Linked DNA regions of Allochromatium vinosum DSM 180. The protein of the gene in region 1 interacts with the protein of each later gene in a pairwise test. Links are inferred from orthologs where the notes say so. Each region holds a gene or a part of one and is shown in the gene's direction. Other genes may lie near its edges.

What was found. The genes of interacting proteins can lie anywhere in the genome.
Region 2: the proteins of ybgC (region 1) and secA interact in binary tests that used the Escherichia coli proteins (3 or more experiments, as listed by UniProt). The link is inferred for Allochromatium vinosum DSM 180 from one-to-one orthologs.
Region 3: the proteins of ybgC (region 1) and acpP interact in binary tests that used the Escherichia coli proteins (3 or more experiments, as listed by UniProt). The link is inferred for Allochromatium vinosum DSM 180 from one-to-one orthologs.

Annotation. Positions count from the first base shown.
Region 1 is NC_013851.1:1,093,302-1,098,024, forward strand. Bases 1,349-4,097 are described here. They hold ybgC (tol-pal system-associated acyl-CoA thioesterase), read left to right. Parts: upstream 1,349-2,386; coding sequence 2,387-2,809; downstream 2,810-4,097. Other genes in these bases: ilvC (ketol-acid reductoisomerase), read left to right, coding at 1,349-2,304; tolQ (protein TolQ), read left to right, coding at 2,823-3,497; tolR (protein TolR), read left to right, coding at 3,520-3,963; tolA (cell envelope integrity protein TolA), read left to right, coding at 3,966-4,097. In the rest of the region: ilvB (biosynthetic-type acetolactate synthase large subunit), read left to right, coding at 1-717; ilvN (acetolactate synthase small subunit), read left to right, coding at 735-1,226; more of ilvC, read left to right, coding at 1,288-1,348; more of tolA, read left to right, coding at 4,098-4,723.
Region 2 is NC_013851.1:149,282-154,589, forward strand. Bases 624-3,957 are described here. They hold secA (preprotein translocase subunit SecA), read left to right. Parts: upstream 624-931; coding sequence 932-3,757; downstream 3,758-3,957. Other genes in these bases: ALVIN_RS00715 (M23 family metallopeptidase), read left to right, coding at 624-815; argJ (bifunctional glutamate N-acetyltransferase/amino-acid acetyltransferase ArgJ), read left to right, coding at 3,773-3,957. Outside these bases: more of ALVIN_RS00715, read left to right, coding at 1-623; more of argJ, read left to right, coding at 3,958-4,990; ALVIN_RS00730 (Nudix family hydrolase), read left to right, coding at 5,044-5,308. UniProt on the Escherichia coli protein: Required for protein export, interacts with the SecYEG preprotein conducting channel.
Region 3 is NC_013851.1:2,165,889-2,170,537, reverse strand. What follows is about bases 624-3,298. They hold acpP (acyl carrier protein), read left to right. Parts: upstream 624-1,680; coding sequence 1,681-1,917; downstream 1,918-3,298. Other genes in these bases: fabF (beta-ketoacyl-ACP synthase II), read left to right, coding at 2,029-3,267; fabG (3-oxoacyl-ACP reductase FabG), read left to right, coding at 786-1,526; fabD (ACP S-malonyltransferase), read left to right, coding at 624-793. In the rest of the region: more of fabD, read left to right, coding at 1-623; pabC (aminodeoxychorismate lyase), read left to right, coding at 3,324-4,178; endolytic transglycosylase MltG, read left to right, coding at 4,187-4,649. UniProt on the Escherichia coli protein: Carrier of the growing fatty acid chain in fatty acid biosynthesis.

The DNA of each region.
Region 1 (4,723 bases):
CAGCCCAAGTCGCCCGTCAACGCGCTCGGCGACTGGTGGGCCAAGATCGGCGAATGGCGCGCGCTCGATTGCCTCAAATATCCGACCAGCGCCGAGGCCATCAAGCCGCAGTTCGCGGTCGAGACGCTCTACAAGGTCACGAACGGCGAGCTGTATCTGGCTTCCGACGTCGGCCAGCACCAGATGTTCGCCGCCCAGTTCTATCCGTTCGACAAGCCGCGGCGCTGGATCAACTCGGGCGGACTCGGCACCATGGGCTATGGTCTGCCGGCGGCGATCGGCGCCCAACTGGCCCATCCCGAGGCGCAGGTGGCCTGTATCTCGGGCGATGCCAGTATCCTGATGTGCATCCAGGAGCTGGCGACCTGCCAGCAATACCGGCTGCCGATCAAGGTGGTGCTGCTCAACAACGGCTACATGGGCATGGTGCGCCAGTGGCAGGAGCTGTTCTACGAGAGCCGCTACTCGCATTCCTATGTCGACGCGCTGCCCGATTTCGTCAAGCTCGCCGAGAGCTTCGGCCATGTCGGGATGCGGGTCGAACGGCCCGAGCACCTGGAAGACGCCATGCGCGAAGCCTTCGCCATGCGTGACCGCTTCGTCTTCCTCGACGTGATCGTCGACCCGACCGAGAACGTCTATCCCATGATCGCCGCCGGCAAGGGGCATCACGAGATGCAGCTCTCGCCGAGCCACTCCGACCGCGAACTGGCCTGATTTGTAGGAACCCGGATATGAGACACATCATCGCCGTGCTGCTGGAGAACGAGGCCGGAGCGCTCTCGCGCGTCGCCGGACTGTTCTCGGCCCGTGGCTACAATATCGAATCGCTCACGGTCGCCCCCACCGACGACCCCACGCTCTCGCGCATGACGCTGGTGACGACCGGCAACGACGAGATCGTCGAGCAGATCAAGAAGCAGTTGAACAAGCTCATCGACACCGTCAAGCTCGTCGACCTCTCCGAGGGCGATCACATCGAGCGCGAGATGATGATGGTCAAGGTGCGCGCCGAGCGTCCCGACCGCGAAGAACTCAAGCGGCTGGTGGACATCTTCCGCGCCAAGATCATCGACGTGACCGACGTGAGCTATGTCATCGAACTGACCGGCGCCTCGCGTAAACTCGACGCCTTCATCGATGCACTGCCCGAGGGACTGATCATCGAGGTCGTCCGCTCCGGTCCCACCGGCATCGCCCGTGGCGCCAAGGGCTTGACCCTCTAACCCCCGTTTCGAACCGATTTTCGAACCCGATCCATCCAAGACTAGGATTCATCGCATGACCATCAACGTGTATTACGACAAAGACGCCGACCTTTCGCTGATCCAAGGGAAGAAAGTGACCATCGTCGGCTATGGCTCGCAGGGCCATGCCCACGCCAACAACCTCAAGGACTCCGGCGTCTCCGTCACCGTGGCGCTGCGTCCGGGTTCGGCTTCGGCGGCCAAGGCCACCAATGCCGGTCTGACCGTCAAGCCGATCGAAGAGGCGGTGGCCGACGCCGACGTGGTCATGATCCTGGCACCCGACGAGCATCAGGGCGCGCTCTATCGCGAGCAGATCGAGCCGAACATCAAGCAGGGCGCGGCGCTGGCCTTCGCTCACGGCTTCAACGTCCACTTCGGCCAGATCACCCCGCGTGAGGATCTGGATGTCATCATGATCGCCCCCAAGGGTCCGGGGCATCTGGTGCGCTCGACCTACACCCAGGGCGGCGGCGTGCCCTCGCTGATCGCGGTCTACCAGGACGCCAGCGGCCAGGCGCGCGACATCGCCATGGCCTATGCTTCGGCCAACGGCGGCGGTCGTGCCGGCATCATCGAGACCACCTTCCGCGAGGAGTGCGAGACCGACCTGTTCGGTGAGCAGGTGGTGCTGTGCGGCGGTCTGACCTCGCTGATCCAGGCCGGTTTCGAGACCCTGGTCGAGGCCGGTTACGCGCCCGAGATGGCCTACTTCGAGTGTCTGCACGAAGTGAAGCTGATCGTCGACCTCATCTACGAGGGCGGCATCGCCAACATGCGCTACTCGATCTCCAACACCGCCGAGTACGGCGACCTGACCCGTGGCCCGCGCGTCATCACCAGCGAGACCAAGGCTGAGATGAAGCGCATCCTGACCGAGATCCAGACCGGCCAGTTCGCCAAGGAGTTCATGCTGGAGAATCAGGCGGGCGCGGCTTCGATGAAGGCCATGCGTCGTCTCGGCGCCGAGCACCAGATCGAGGAAGTCGGCGAGCGTCTGCGCGAGATGATGCCCTGGATCCGCGAGAAGAAGCTGGTCGACAAGACCCGCAACTGATCCCGATCCTTCGGGTCGTTTCCGGCTCCCGCGCACGGTCGCGGGGCCGGAGTCCGGATTCGTGTCGCAAGGAACGTCCAGCATGTCGACACAGACTCATGGCGCTTCAGCCGGTTTCGACTGGCCGGTGCGCGTCTATTACGAAGACACGGATGCCGCTGGCATCGTCTTCTATGCCAACTATCTGCGCTTCATGGAGCGTGGCCGCACCGAATGGCTGCGCGCGCTCGGCTTCGAGCAGGACCGGCTGCGCGCGGAACAGGGCGTCGTCTTCGCGGTCACAGCGGTCGATCTCAAATATCTGACCCCGGCGCGTTTCAATGATCTGCTGACGGTGCGCTCCAGTCTCAGCCACAAGGGCGGCGCCAGTCTGGCCTTCGAGCAGGACATCCTGCGCCTCGCCGATCAGGCCGTCTGCTGTCGCGGGTCGGTCAAGGTAGTGTGCCTCGATGCGGCGACCATGCGTCCGCGCCGTCTGCCGGATCGGCTGGCAGCGGCGATCTGAGTAAAAAAATCCCATGACATCCGATCTGTCCCTCTTCGCTCTGATCCTCGATGCCAGCCTGGTGGTGCAACTGGTGCTGCTGGTGCTGGTGGTCGCCTCGGTCATCTCCTGGACCATGATTCTGGACCGCACCCGTGTCCTCGGGCGTGCGCGCAAGCTGGCCGATCGCTTCGAGGAGCGCTTCTGGTCCGGCGGCGATCTGGGGGCGCTCTACAAGGAGCTGAGTCAGGACGAGAAGGGCGGTCAGGGGCTGGCGGTGATCTTTCGCGCCGGCTTCAAGGAGTTCGTGCGGCTGCGCAAGGTCGAGGACACCGACATGCCGTCCGTGCTGCAAGGGGCCGAGCGCTCGATGCGTGTGGCCCTGAGCCGCGAGATGGATCGTCTCGAAACCAATCTGGCCTTCCTGGCCACCGTCGGCTCGACCAGTCCCTATATCGGGCTGTTCGGCACCGTCTGGGGCATCATGCAGTCCTTCCATGCGCTCGGTAACGTCGAGCAGGCGACCCTGGCCCTGGTCGCGCCCGGTATCTCGGAGGCGCTGGTCGCCACCGCCATCGGACTCTTCGCCGCCATTCCGGCCGTCATCGCCTACAACCGCTACTCCAATCAGGTCGAGCGGCTCAACAACCGCTACGAAGAGTTCATCGAGGAATTCGCGACCCTGCTCCAGCGCCAGGGGCGCGGCTGAGCGGGGCAGGGGGCTTCGACACATGGTCAAGCACAGCCGCCGCCGCACCCGCCGTCGTCTCATGGCCGAGATCAACGTCGTGCCCTACATCGACGTGATGCTGGTACTGCTGGTCATCTTCATGGTGACGGCGCCGCTCATCACCAGCGGGGTCAAGATCAGTCTGCCCCAGGTCAAGACCGGCGCCATCACCGGGCCGGCCACCGAGTCGGTCGTCATCACGGTCGATCAGTTCGGGGACTATTACATCGACATCGGTGCCGAGAAGAATCAGCCGGCGAGCGACCAGATCCTCTATGACCGGCTGCGGGTGGTGCTCGAATACCAACCTGATACGCCGATCCTGGTGCGCGGCGACAACAGCGTCGACTATGGCCGCGTGGTGCGTGCCATGGCCATCGCCCAGAAGGCGGGCGCGCCCGAGGTCGGACTGATCACCGTGCCGCCGGAGCGCCGCGAGCCCTGACCATGTGGGAGATCCTGCGCGTCAATCCGCGCGCCTTCTACTGGTCGCTTGGACTGCATCTGTTCTTTGCGCTGCTGTTCTTCGTCGGGATCGATGTCCTGAAACCCGCGCCGGACATTGGCTCCAAGGCGCGCGTGGTGCAGGCGAATCTGGTCTCGGATCGGGCGCTGGAGGCGCTGGTATCGGACCTGGAGACTGGAGCGGCCGGATCTGCGGAGGGTGTCGCGCCAGAAGCGGATGACGGGGCCGGAGTGCCGGTTCCGGATCTGCCCGAACCCGAGCGGCCCACGTCAGACTCCACCAGGACGGAACGCCCCGCCCAACCTGAGCTGCCCGAGCCGCAACCACCCGAACCCGATCCGGCCGAGCTGGAGGCCCGGCGTCTCGCCGCCGAGGAAGAAGCCCGTCGCGCGGCTGAACTGGCCGCCCAGCGCGAGGCACAGGAGGCCGCTCGACGCGAGGCCGAGGAAGCGGCCCGGCGCGAAGCTCTGGAACTCGAAGCCCAGCGTCAGGCTGAACTGGAGGCCCAACGTCTCGCCGCTGAGGAAGCGGCCCGGCGTGAAGCTCTGGAGCTCGAAGCCCAGCGGCAGGCCGAACTGGAAGCCGAGCGTCTTGCCGCCGAGCAGGCCGCCCAGGCACGCCGCCGCGCCGAGCAGGAGGCCGAACGCCGCCGACTTGCGGAAGCCGAGGCCCGCGCGCGCGCCGAGGACGAAGCGCGTCGTCAGGCCGAACTCGAACGCCAACGGGCAGAAGAGGAACG
Region 2 (5,308 bases), 940 kb from region 1 along the record:
GATTCGGATTCTGGATCGGTGATCGCGCCGGCGCACCCGGTCGCACTAGCATCGCCATGGAAACCGTGCCCGTCAACCCGTCGGTAACGGATTCCGGCGAGATCGGCGCCATTGCCGCCCGTTTGGGCGAAATGCAGGCCGAACTCCTGCGGATCAATGCGCTCGGCGAGCGTCTGGTCCAGGTCTCGGGACTCGATCCCGATGAGTTCGACTTCGTGAACGCACCGCCGCGCGGTGGTCCCGAGACGGCCATGGCCCGCGATTACACCATCAAGGAGCTGGCCGACGAATTGTCGACGCTCGTGGTGCTGGTGCAGGATCGTGAGCGCAAGCTCGACCGGCTCGCCGACCGGGTTCTGGAACAGCAGCCGAGGGCCGCCGGCGCGCAACTTGGCGGCTGGCCGGTGCGTTCCGGCTACATCAGCTCCCCCTATGGCGTCCGGGTGCATCCGGTTCGCAATACGCGTCAGTTCCATGAGGGCGTCGATTTCGCCACCAAGCGCGGCTCCCCCATCCTGGCCGTTGCCGATGGTCTCGTGGTCTTCAGCGGGCGTCGCAATGGCTACGGCAATCTGGTCGACATCCGTCATCGCGATGGCTTGGTGACGCGCTATGCGCACAATACCGCCAATCTGGTCCGTGAGGGTGATCTGATCCGGCAGGGCCAGCAGATCGCGACCGTCGGCTCGACCGGGACGGCGACCGGACCGCATGTGCATTTCGAGGTGATCCGCAACGGACGGGCGGTCGATCCCATGCCCTATCTGCGTAGCCAGCCGGCCCAGCGTCTCGCCAGGGCCGACGTGCTGCGCTGACCGACTGTCTCCACGGCCAAACGCCCGCGCCTCGGGCGCATTCCCAGACGCGGTTCGCAGCGAAATCCGTTATCATCCGCCGCTTTCCGCGTCAGGCTCTCTTAAAGAATCCCGCGATGTTCAATCCATTCAAGAAGCTCTTCGGCAGCCGCAACGAGCGGCTGGTCAAATCACTGATGAAGACGGTGGCGCGCATCAACGCGCTCGAGCCCGAACTGGCGCAGCTCTCGGATCAGGCACTCGCGGCCAAGACCGTCGAGTTCCGCGAGCGTCTGGCCGGGGGCACGACGCTCGACGATCTGCTGCCCGAAGCCTTCGGGGTCGTGCGCGAGGCCGGCAAGCGCGTGCTCGGGATGCGGCACTTCGATGTGCAGCTCGTCGGCGGCATGGTGCTCAACAGCGGCAAGATCGCCGAGATGCGCACCGGTGAGGGCAAGACCCTGGTGGCCACGCTGGCGGCCTATCTCAACGCGCTGCCCGGCCAGGGCGTGCACGTCGTCACCGTCAACGATTATCTGGCACGGCGCGACGCGGCCTGGATGGGGCGGCTCTATCACTTCCTGGGGCTGTCGGTTGGCGTCATCAATTCCTCGGGCGGACTGGGGCCGGACATGGCCTCCTATCTGTTCGATCCCGAGTTCGAGCTGGAGGCCGGTCAGGGCCATCGTCATCTGCGCCCCTGCACCCGGCGCGAGACCTATGGCGCCGACATCACCTACGGCACCAACAACGAATACGGCTTCGACTATCTGCGCGACAACATGGCGTTCACGCCCGAGCAGCGTGTGCAGCGCGATCCGTTCTACGCCATCGTCGACGAGGTCGACTCCATCCTGATCGACGAGGCGCGCACGCCGCTCATCATCTCGGGGCCGTCCGAGGGCAGCACGGATCTCTACAAGCAGATCGACACGCTCATCCCCAGGCTCACCCGTCAGGCGCCCATCACCAACGAAGAGGGCCAGCCGGACTTCGGGCCGGGCGATTTCTCGGTCGACGAGAAGGTCCGTCAGGTCTATCTGAGTGAAGAAGGGCACGAGAAGGTCGAGCAGATGCTCGTCGAGATCGGTCTGCTGGAAGAGGGCGACGGACTCTACGATCCGGGCAACATCGTGCTCATGCACCATGTCTATGCCGCCCTGCGCGCCCACACGCTGTTCCAGAAGAACGTCGAGTACATCGTGCGCGACGGTCAGGTCATCATCGTCGACGAGTTCACCGGGCGCACCATGCCCGGACGGCGCTGGTCGGAAGGTCTGCATCAGGCGGTCGAGGCCAAGGAAGGGGTGCCGATCCAGCCCGAGAACCAGACCATGGCCTCGATCACCTTCCAGAACCTGTTCCGGCTCTATCCCAAGCTCTCGGGCATGACCGGCACGGCGGATACCGAGGCGTTCGAGTTCCAGCAGATCTACGGCCTGGAGGTCGTCGTCATCCCGACCAACCAGCCGATGGTGCGCGACGATCGCGGCGATCTGGTCTATCTGACCCCGCAGGAGAAATACGAGGCGATCATCGCCGATGTGCAGGACTGCGTGCAGCGCGGTCAGCCGGTGCTGGTCGGTACGGCCTCGATCGAGACCTCCGAGCTGGTCTCGGGTCTGCTCAAGAAGGCCGGCATCGCCCACGAGGTGCTCAACGCCAAGCAGCACGAACGCGAGGCCGGCATCATCGCCCAGGCCGGACGTCCGGGTGCCGTGACCATCGCCACCAACATGGCCGGTCGCGGGACCGACATCGTGCTCGGCGGCAATCTGGAGGCCGAGCTGGAAGAGGCTGGCCCGAACGCCGATCACGCGGCACTGCGCGCGGCCTGGAAGGCGCGTCACGAGCAGGTCATCCAGGCCGGCGGTCTGCATGTGGTCGGTACCGAGCGTCACGAGTCGCGGCGTATCGACAACCAGTTGCGCGGCCGTTCGGGGCGTCAGGGCGATCCCGGCTCCTCGCGCTTCTATCTGTCGCTCGAAGACAACCTGATGCGTATCTTCGCCTCCGACCGGGTCGGCAAGATGATGCAGCGCCTCGGGATGCAGAAGGGCGAGGCCATCGAGCATCCCTGGGTGACCAAGGCGATCGAGAACGCCCAACGCAAGGTCGAGGGTCGCAACTTCGACATTCGCAAGCAGCTGCTCGAATACGACGATGTCGCCAACGATCAGCGTAAGGTCATCTATCGTCAGCGCCGCGATCTGATGGATGCGCTCGACGTCTCCGAGACCGTCGAGGCCATGCGCGCCGACGTGCTCAAGGGGCTGATCGACATCTATATTCCGCCCGACAGCCTGGAGGAGCAGTGGAACATCGCCGGACTCTCAGAGGCGCTCGTCGAGCACTTCGGCGGTGACTGGCCGATCCAGAGCTGGCTCGACCAGGATCACGACCTGCACGAGGAGACCCTGCGCCGCCGCATTCAGGACGCGCTGGCTCAGCGCTACCAGGAACGCGAGAATCTGATCGGTACGGCCAATATGCGCCAGGTCGAGCGCGCGGTCATGCTCCAGACGCTCGACAGCCACTGGAAGGACCACCTGGCCGCGATGGACTATCTGCGCCAGGGTATCCATCTGCGCGGTTATGCGCAGAAGAACCCCAAGCAGGAGTACAAGCGCGAGGCGTTCCTGATGTTCTCGGCCATGCTTGCGGGTATCAAGCAGGATGTGGTGACGACGCTCGCCAAGCTGGAGATCCAGGCCGGTGTGGAGGCCGACTTCGCGGCTCGGCGCACGCCGGAACCCGCGCCCAAGGGGTTCGAGTTCAAGCACGATGTCTTCGAGGGCTTCGGCGAGGGTGACGAGGAGTCGTCCGAGTCGACGGGTGGCCGGAGTCGGGCCGAAGAGGATCATCATCCCTATGTGCGCGACGGGCGCAAGGTCGGGCGCAACGAACCCTGTCCCTGTGGTTCGGGCAAGAAATACAAGCAGTGCTGCGGCAAGGTCGACTGAAGGGCGTATGACGTCATGAGCGAGAACAAGACCGAGTTGTCCTTTCTCCCGGTTCCGGGCGTGCGTCTGGCGACCATTGGGGCGGGTATCCGCTATCAGGGGCGCGACGATCTGCTTGCGCTCGAATTGGCTCCAGGCGCGACGACCGCCGCCGTCTTCACCCGCAATGCCTTCTGTGCTGCGCCGGTGATGCTGGCGCGTCATCATCTGAGCCAGACCGCGCCGCGTTATCTGCTCGTCAACTCGGGTAACGCCAATGCCGGCACCGGCGCGCGCGGACTCGACGACACGCGCGCCTGCTGCGCCGCGCTCGCCGAGGCGGCGGGCTGTCGGCCCGAGGAGGTCTTGCCCTTCTCGACCGGCGTGATCGGCGAGCCGCTGCCGGTCGCGCGGTTCGAAGCCGCCATGCCGGCACTTCTGGAGCGGTTCGAGGCGGCGGCCTGGCCGGACGCGGCGCGCGCCATCATGACCACGGACACCGTGCCGAAGCTCTGCTCGCGGACCTTTGAGATCGACGGGCGTCAGGCGACCATCACCGGCATCGCCAAGGGCGCGGGCATGATCTGTCCCGACATGGCGACCATGCTCGCCTTCATCGCCACCGATGCCGCCGTGGCGCCCGAGGTGCTGCAAGGCTGTCTCAAGGCGGCGGCCGATCGCTCGTTCAATGCCATCAGCATCGACGGCGACACCTCGACCAACGATGCCTGCGTGTTGGCCGCGACCGGGGCGCTCGGCAATGCGCCCATCGTCGATGAGACCAGCACTGACTATGCGGCCCTGCAAGCGGCGGTCGAGTCGGTCTGCGTCGAACTGGCCACCGCCATCGTGCGCGACGGCGAGGGCGCGACCAAGCTGGTGACGGTGCGCGTCGAGCAGGCGCGCGATCGCGACGAGGCACGGCGCGTGGCCTATACCATCGCCCACTCGCCGCTGGTCAAGACCGCGCTCTTCGCCTCCGATCCCAACTGGGGGCGGATTCTGGCCGCCGTGGGGCGGGCCGGTGTCGAGAATCTAGTCATCGAGGATGTCGACATCTGGCTCGGCGAGGTGCGCATCGTCGAAGCGGGCGGTCGCGCGGCGGATTACACCGAACAGGCCGGCGCTGCTGTCATGGCCGAGTCCGAGATCCTGATCCGGGTCGCGCTCGGTCGCGGCACGGTGGACGCCGAAGTGCTCACCTGCGACTTCTCCTACGACTATGTGCGCATCAACGCCGAATATCGGAGTTGATCGCGGAATGGGCGCGGCTTCGGCCGTCTGACGGACGCTCTGGAGTCGCGCCCATGCCTGAAATCATCCATGTCATGGCCGGCGCCATCGCCGACGCGAGCGGGCGCATCCTGGTCGGCAAGCGCCCCGATCATGTGCATCAGGGCGGACTCTGGGAGTTTCCGGGCGGCAAGCTGGAACCGGGCGAGTCGCCCGAAGCCGGTCTGGCGCGCGAACTCGCCGAGGAACTCGGCATCCAGGTGCGCGCCAGCCGTCCGCTGATCCGCGTTCATCACGACTATGGCGATCGCCATATCCTGCTCGACGTGCATCGGGTGG
Region 3 (4,649 bases), 1.1 Mb from region 1 along the record:
GGGGCCAAAGGAGGATCTGGATCGCACCGAGAACACCCAGCCGGCGATGCTCGCTGCGGGTGTTGCCGTATGGCGCGTCTGGCAGCAGTCCGGCGGTCGTCCGGCGACCGTGATGGCCGGGCACAGTCTCGGCGAGTATGCAGCGCTGGTTGCCGCCGGTGCACTAAGCTTCGCCGACGGCATCCGGCTCGCCGCCGATCGCGCGCGCTTCATGCAGGAAGCCGTGCCGGCGGGCGAGGGTGCCATGGCCGCCGTGCTCGGACTGGAGGACGCGCAGGTCGTGGCCCTCTGTGCCGAACAGGCCCAGGGCGAAGTGCTGTCCGCCGTCAATTTCAACTCGCCCGGTCAGGTCGTGATCGCCGGTTCGGCCGCTGCCGTTGCACGCGCCATCGACGCCGCCAAGGCGGCCGGCGCCAAGCGCGCGCTGCCGCTGCCGGTGAGCGTGCCGTCACACTGCGCCCTGATGCGCCCGGCGGCCGACCGCCTGGCCGAACGTCTGGCCGATGTGGCGCTGGCCGTGCCGAGCGTGACTGTGATTCATAACGTCAACGTCGCTCCGGCCGAGGACGTCGAGTCGCTGCGCCGCCGGCTGGTCGAGCAGCTCTACAGCCCGGTACGCTGGGTCGAGACGGTCGCATCCGTCGCCGCGCAGGGCGTGACCACCGCGCTCGAATGCGGTCCGGGCAAGGTGCTGACCGGGTTGAACAAACGCATCGCTGACAATCTGACGACGCTGCCGGTCTTCGATCCGAAGACGCTGGAGGCGGCACTGGAGGCAACCTCGAATGCTTAAGGGTGAAATCGCGCTGGTCACTGGCGCTTCGCGTGGAATCGGACGGGCCATCGCCATGGCGCTGGCCGAGCAGGGCGCCACGGTCGTCGGCACCGCCACCACTGAATCCGGTGCTCAGGCCATCGAACAGGCGCTGACCGGCGCCGGCCATCAGGGCCTGGGTCTGGTGCTGAACGTCTCCGACCCGGCCTCCGTCGAGGCGACCCTGGCTCAGATCACCGAGCGTCTCGGCGCGCCGAGCATCCTGGTCAACAACGCCGGCATCACCCGCGACAACCTGCTGATGCGCATGAAGGACGAGGAGTGGGACGCGGTCATCGACACCAACCTGACTTCGCTCTATCGGCTCTCCAAGGGCTGTCTGCGTGCCATGACCAAGGCGCGCAAGGGTCGCATCATCAATATCGCCTCGGTCGTCGGGTCGATGGGCAACGCCGGTCAGACCAACTATGCCGCCGCCAAGGCCGGTATGATGGGCTTCACCAAGTCGCTGGCACGTGAAGTCGGCTCGCGCGGGATCACGGTCAACTGTGTTGCGCCCGGCTTCATCGACACCGACATGACCAAGGAACTGCCCGAGGCGCACCGCCAGACCCTGCTCGGCGCCATCCCGCTCGGGCGGCTCGGCCAGCCGGAAGAGATTGCCAGCGCAGTGGTCTTTCTGGCCTCGCCGGGCGGTGCCTACATCACAGGCGAGACCCTGCATGTCAATGGCGGCATGCACATGGTGTGATCGCTTGTTGGTGTTTCTTTGTTATTCGTTTCAAAACAAGATGTTGAATGTCTTCAATCGATCGCGATCTCGGCTTTCATCGCATCTTGTTTGTCACTAGAATACACCCCGGCCCACTGGGGCCAATTTTTGTCATTCGAGAGGAATCAATCCTATGAGCAGCGTTGAAGATCGAGTTCGCAAAATCGTGGTGGACCAGCTGGGTGTGAAGGAAGAAGAAGTCAACCCAGAGGCGTCCTTCGTCGACGATCTGGGAGCGGACTCGCTCGACACCGTGGAACTGGTCATGGCCCTCGAAGAGGAGTTCGAGACCGAGATTCCGGACGAAGACGCCGAGAAGATCACCACGGTCCAACAGGCCATCGACTACATCAACGCGCACCAGGCCTGAGATCAGGTCGAGCGGATAGATTTAACGCCAGGCGCCAGGCTTCGGCCTTGAAACGAGGGCGCAGCATGGGCTCGTCGAACGTGGCGTTCTGAACGACGATAGAGGTAAGTGATGGCAGGCAGAAGGGTAGTAGTCACCGGATTGGGCCTCGTGGCACCGGTTGGTCTGGACGTCAAGTCCGCGTGGGACAACATCCTCGCCGGAAAGAGCGGAATCAAACCGATCACCCATTTCGATATCGCCCCGTTCAGCACCCGCTTCGGCGGTCCGATCTATGGCTTCGATCCGAGCGACTACGTCTCGGAGAAGGACGCCAAGAAGATGGACAAGTTCATCCATTACGGCTTGGCGGCCGGCTGTCAGGCCATCGCCGATTCCGGACTGGAGGTCAACGAGTCCAACTGTCGGCGCATCGGCGTGGCCATCGGGTCCGGTATCGGTGGTATCACCGGCATCGAGAACAACTACGAGGTCTATCGCGAGAAGGGTCCGCGTCGCATTTCGCCCTTCTTCGTGCCCGCCAACATCGTCAACATGGTGGCCGGCAACCTCTCGATCAAGTTCGGCCTCAAAGGTCCCAATTATTCGATCGTCTCGGCCTGCGCGACCGGCACGCACAACATCGGCGAGGCGGCGATCATGATCCGTCACGGCTATGTCGACGTGATGCTGGCCGGTGGTGCTGAGATGGCGACCTCGCCGGTCGGTCTCGGTGGCTTTGCCGCCGCGCGCGCCCTCTCGACCCGCAACGACGATCCCGAGGCGGCCAGCCGTCCGTTCGACAAGGATCGTGACGGCTTCGTGCTCAGCGACGGTGCCGGTGTCGTGGTGCTCGAAGAGTACGAGCACGCCAAGGCGCGCGGCGCGACCATCTATGCCGAACTGGTCGGTGTCGGTATGAACTCCGACGCCTATCACATGACGGCACCCTCGGAAGATGGTGAGGGCGCCTCCGAATGTATGCGCATGGCGCTGAACGATGGCGGCCTGAACACCGAGCAAGTCCAGTACATCAACGCGCACGGTACCTCGACGCCGGCCGGCGATGTGGCCGAGACGCGTGCCGTGAAGCGTGCCTTCGGTGACTATGCCTACAAGCTCGCGGTCAGCTCGACCAAGTCCATGACCGGGCACATGCTGGGCGCGGCCGGTGGCGCCGAGGCCATCTTCACCATCCTGGCCATCCGCGATCAGGTCGCGCCGCCGACCATCAACTATCACACCCCGGACCCGGATTGCGATCTCGACTGCGTTCCCAATACGGCGCGTCAGATGACGATCGATGTGGCGATGTCCAACTCGTTCGGTTTCGGCGGCACCAACGGGACGCTCATCTTCCGGCGTCTCTGATCCGGTCTCCGTCTGGAGACCGGGACCAGGGAGACCGGTCGGGCAGGGCGCGCGACATGGCCACGACGCCAGGAATCGGCGCCCCGTCTCGGGTCTTGATCGATGGCCGGCCTGGTGATCGGTTCTCGATTCTCGACCGGGCGCTGCACTACGGGGATGGTCTGTTCGAGACCATCCGCCTCGCCGCCGGCTATCCCTGCCAGTGGCAGCGCCACATGGATCGGCTGATCCTGGGCGCGGAGCGTCTCGGCATCGACATGCCCGACACCGCTCTGCTCGCCGCCGAGGCCGCCGACGTGACCTGGGGACAGCGCGAAGGCATCCTGAAGCTGATCCTCTCGCGCGGCGAGGGCGGACGTGGGTATGCGCCGCCGATGCCAGCCGTGCCCCGGCGTCTGCTCCTGACCTATCCCTTGCCGTCCGCGCCGGGGCGTGACTGGCGTCAGGGCGTGGCCGTGCGCTACTGTCAGACACCCGTCTCGATCAATCCGGTACTCGCCGGCATCAAGCATCTCAACCGTCTGGACTCGGTCCTGGCGCGCGCCGAATGGAACGATCCGGCCATCGCCGAGGGACTCATGTTCGAATCGACCGGCGTGCTGGTCGGCGGCACCATGACCAATGTCTTCCTGTGGGATGGTCGCTGTCTGATGACGCCGCCGGTCGATCGTGGCGGCATCGCCGGCACCGTGCGCGGTCTGACGCTGGAACTCGCGGCGCGTCTGGGGATCGATTGTCTGGTCACGCGCCTCGATCGCGCCGCGCTCGATCAGGCACGCGGACTCTTTCTGACCAATTCGATCATCGGCGTCTGGCCTGTGCGCGAGCTGGGCGGACACCGGTTCGATGTGTCTCAACTTCCTTGGAATCTGCTCGATCGGCTGTATCGGGCCGCCTGTATGCCGGGATGATCGACCCGATGTCGAAACGTATCGCCGCACTGCTCATGCTCGTCGTCCTCGTCGCCGGCTTTCTCGCTGGGGCGTTATGGCGCGACTATCGCTGTTTCCTGTCGACGCCGATCCAGGTGGGGGAGGAGCGTGTCCTGTTCGACGTACCGCGCGGGACGTCATTGCGCACCCTGGCCAAGCGTCTGCACGAGCAGGGACTGATCGAGCGTCCGACCTATTTCATCGCGCTGGCCTATCTCCAGGGCGATCAGGGGCGGCTCAAGGCGGGTGAATATGCACTCACGCGCGACATGACGCCGCCGCGCGTCCTGGAACAGCTCACCTCGGGCCGGGTGGTCGAATACAGTCTCACCCTGGTCGAGGGCTGGACCTTCCGGCAGGCACTGGCGGCGCTCGACAGTCACGAGGTCTTCGGCCGTGGCGCCAAGCTTTCGGAGCTGTCCGATGCCGAGATCATGGCCCAGATCGGAC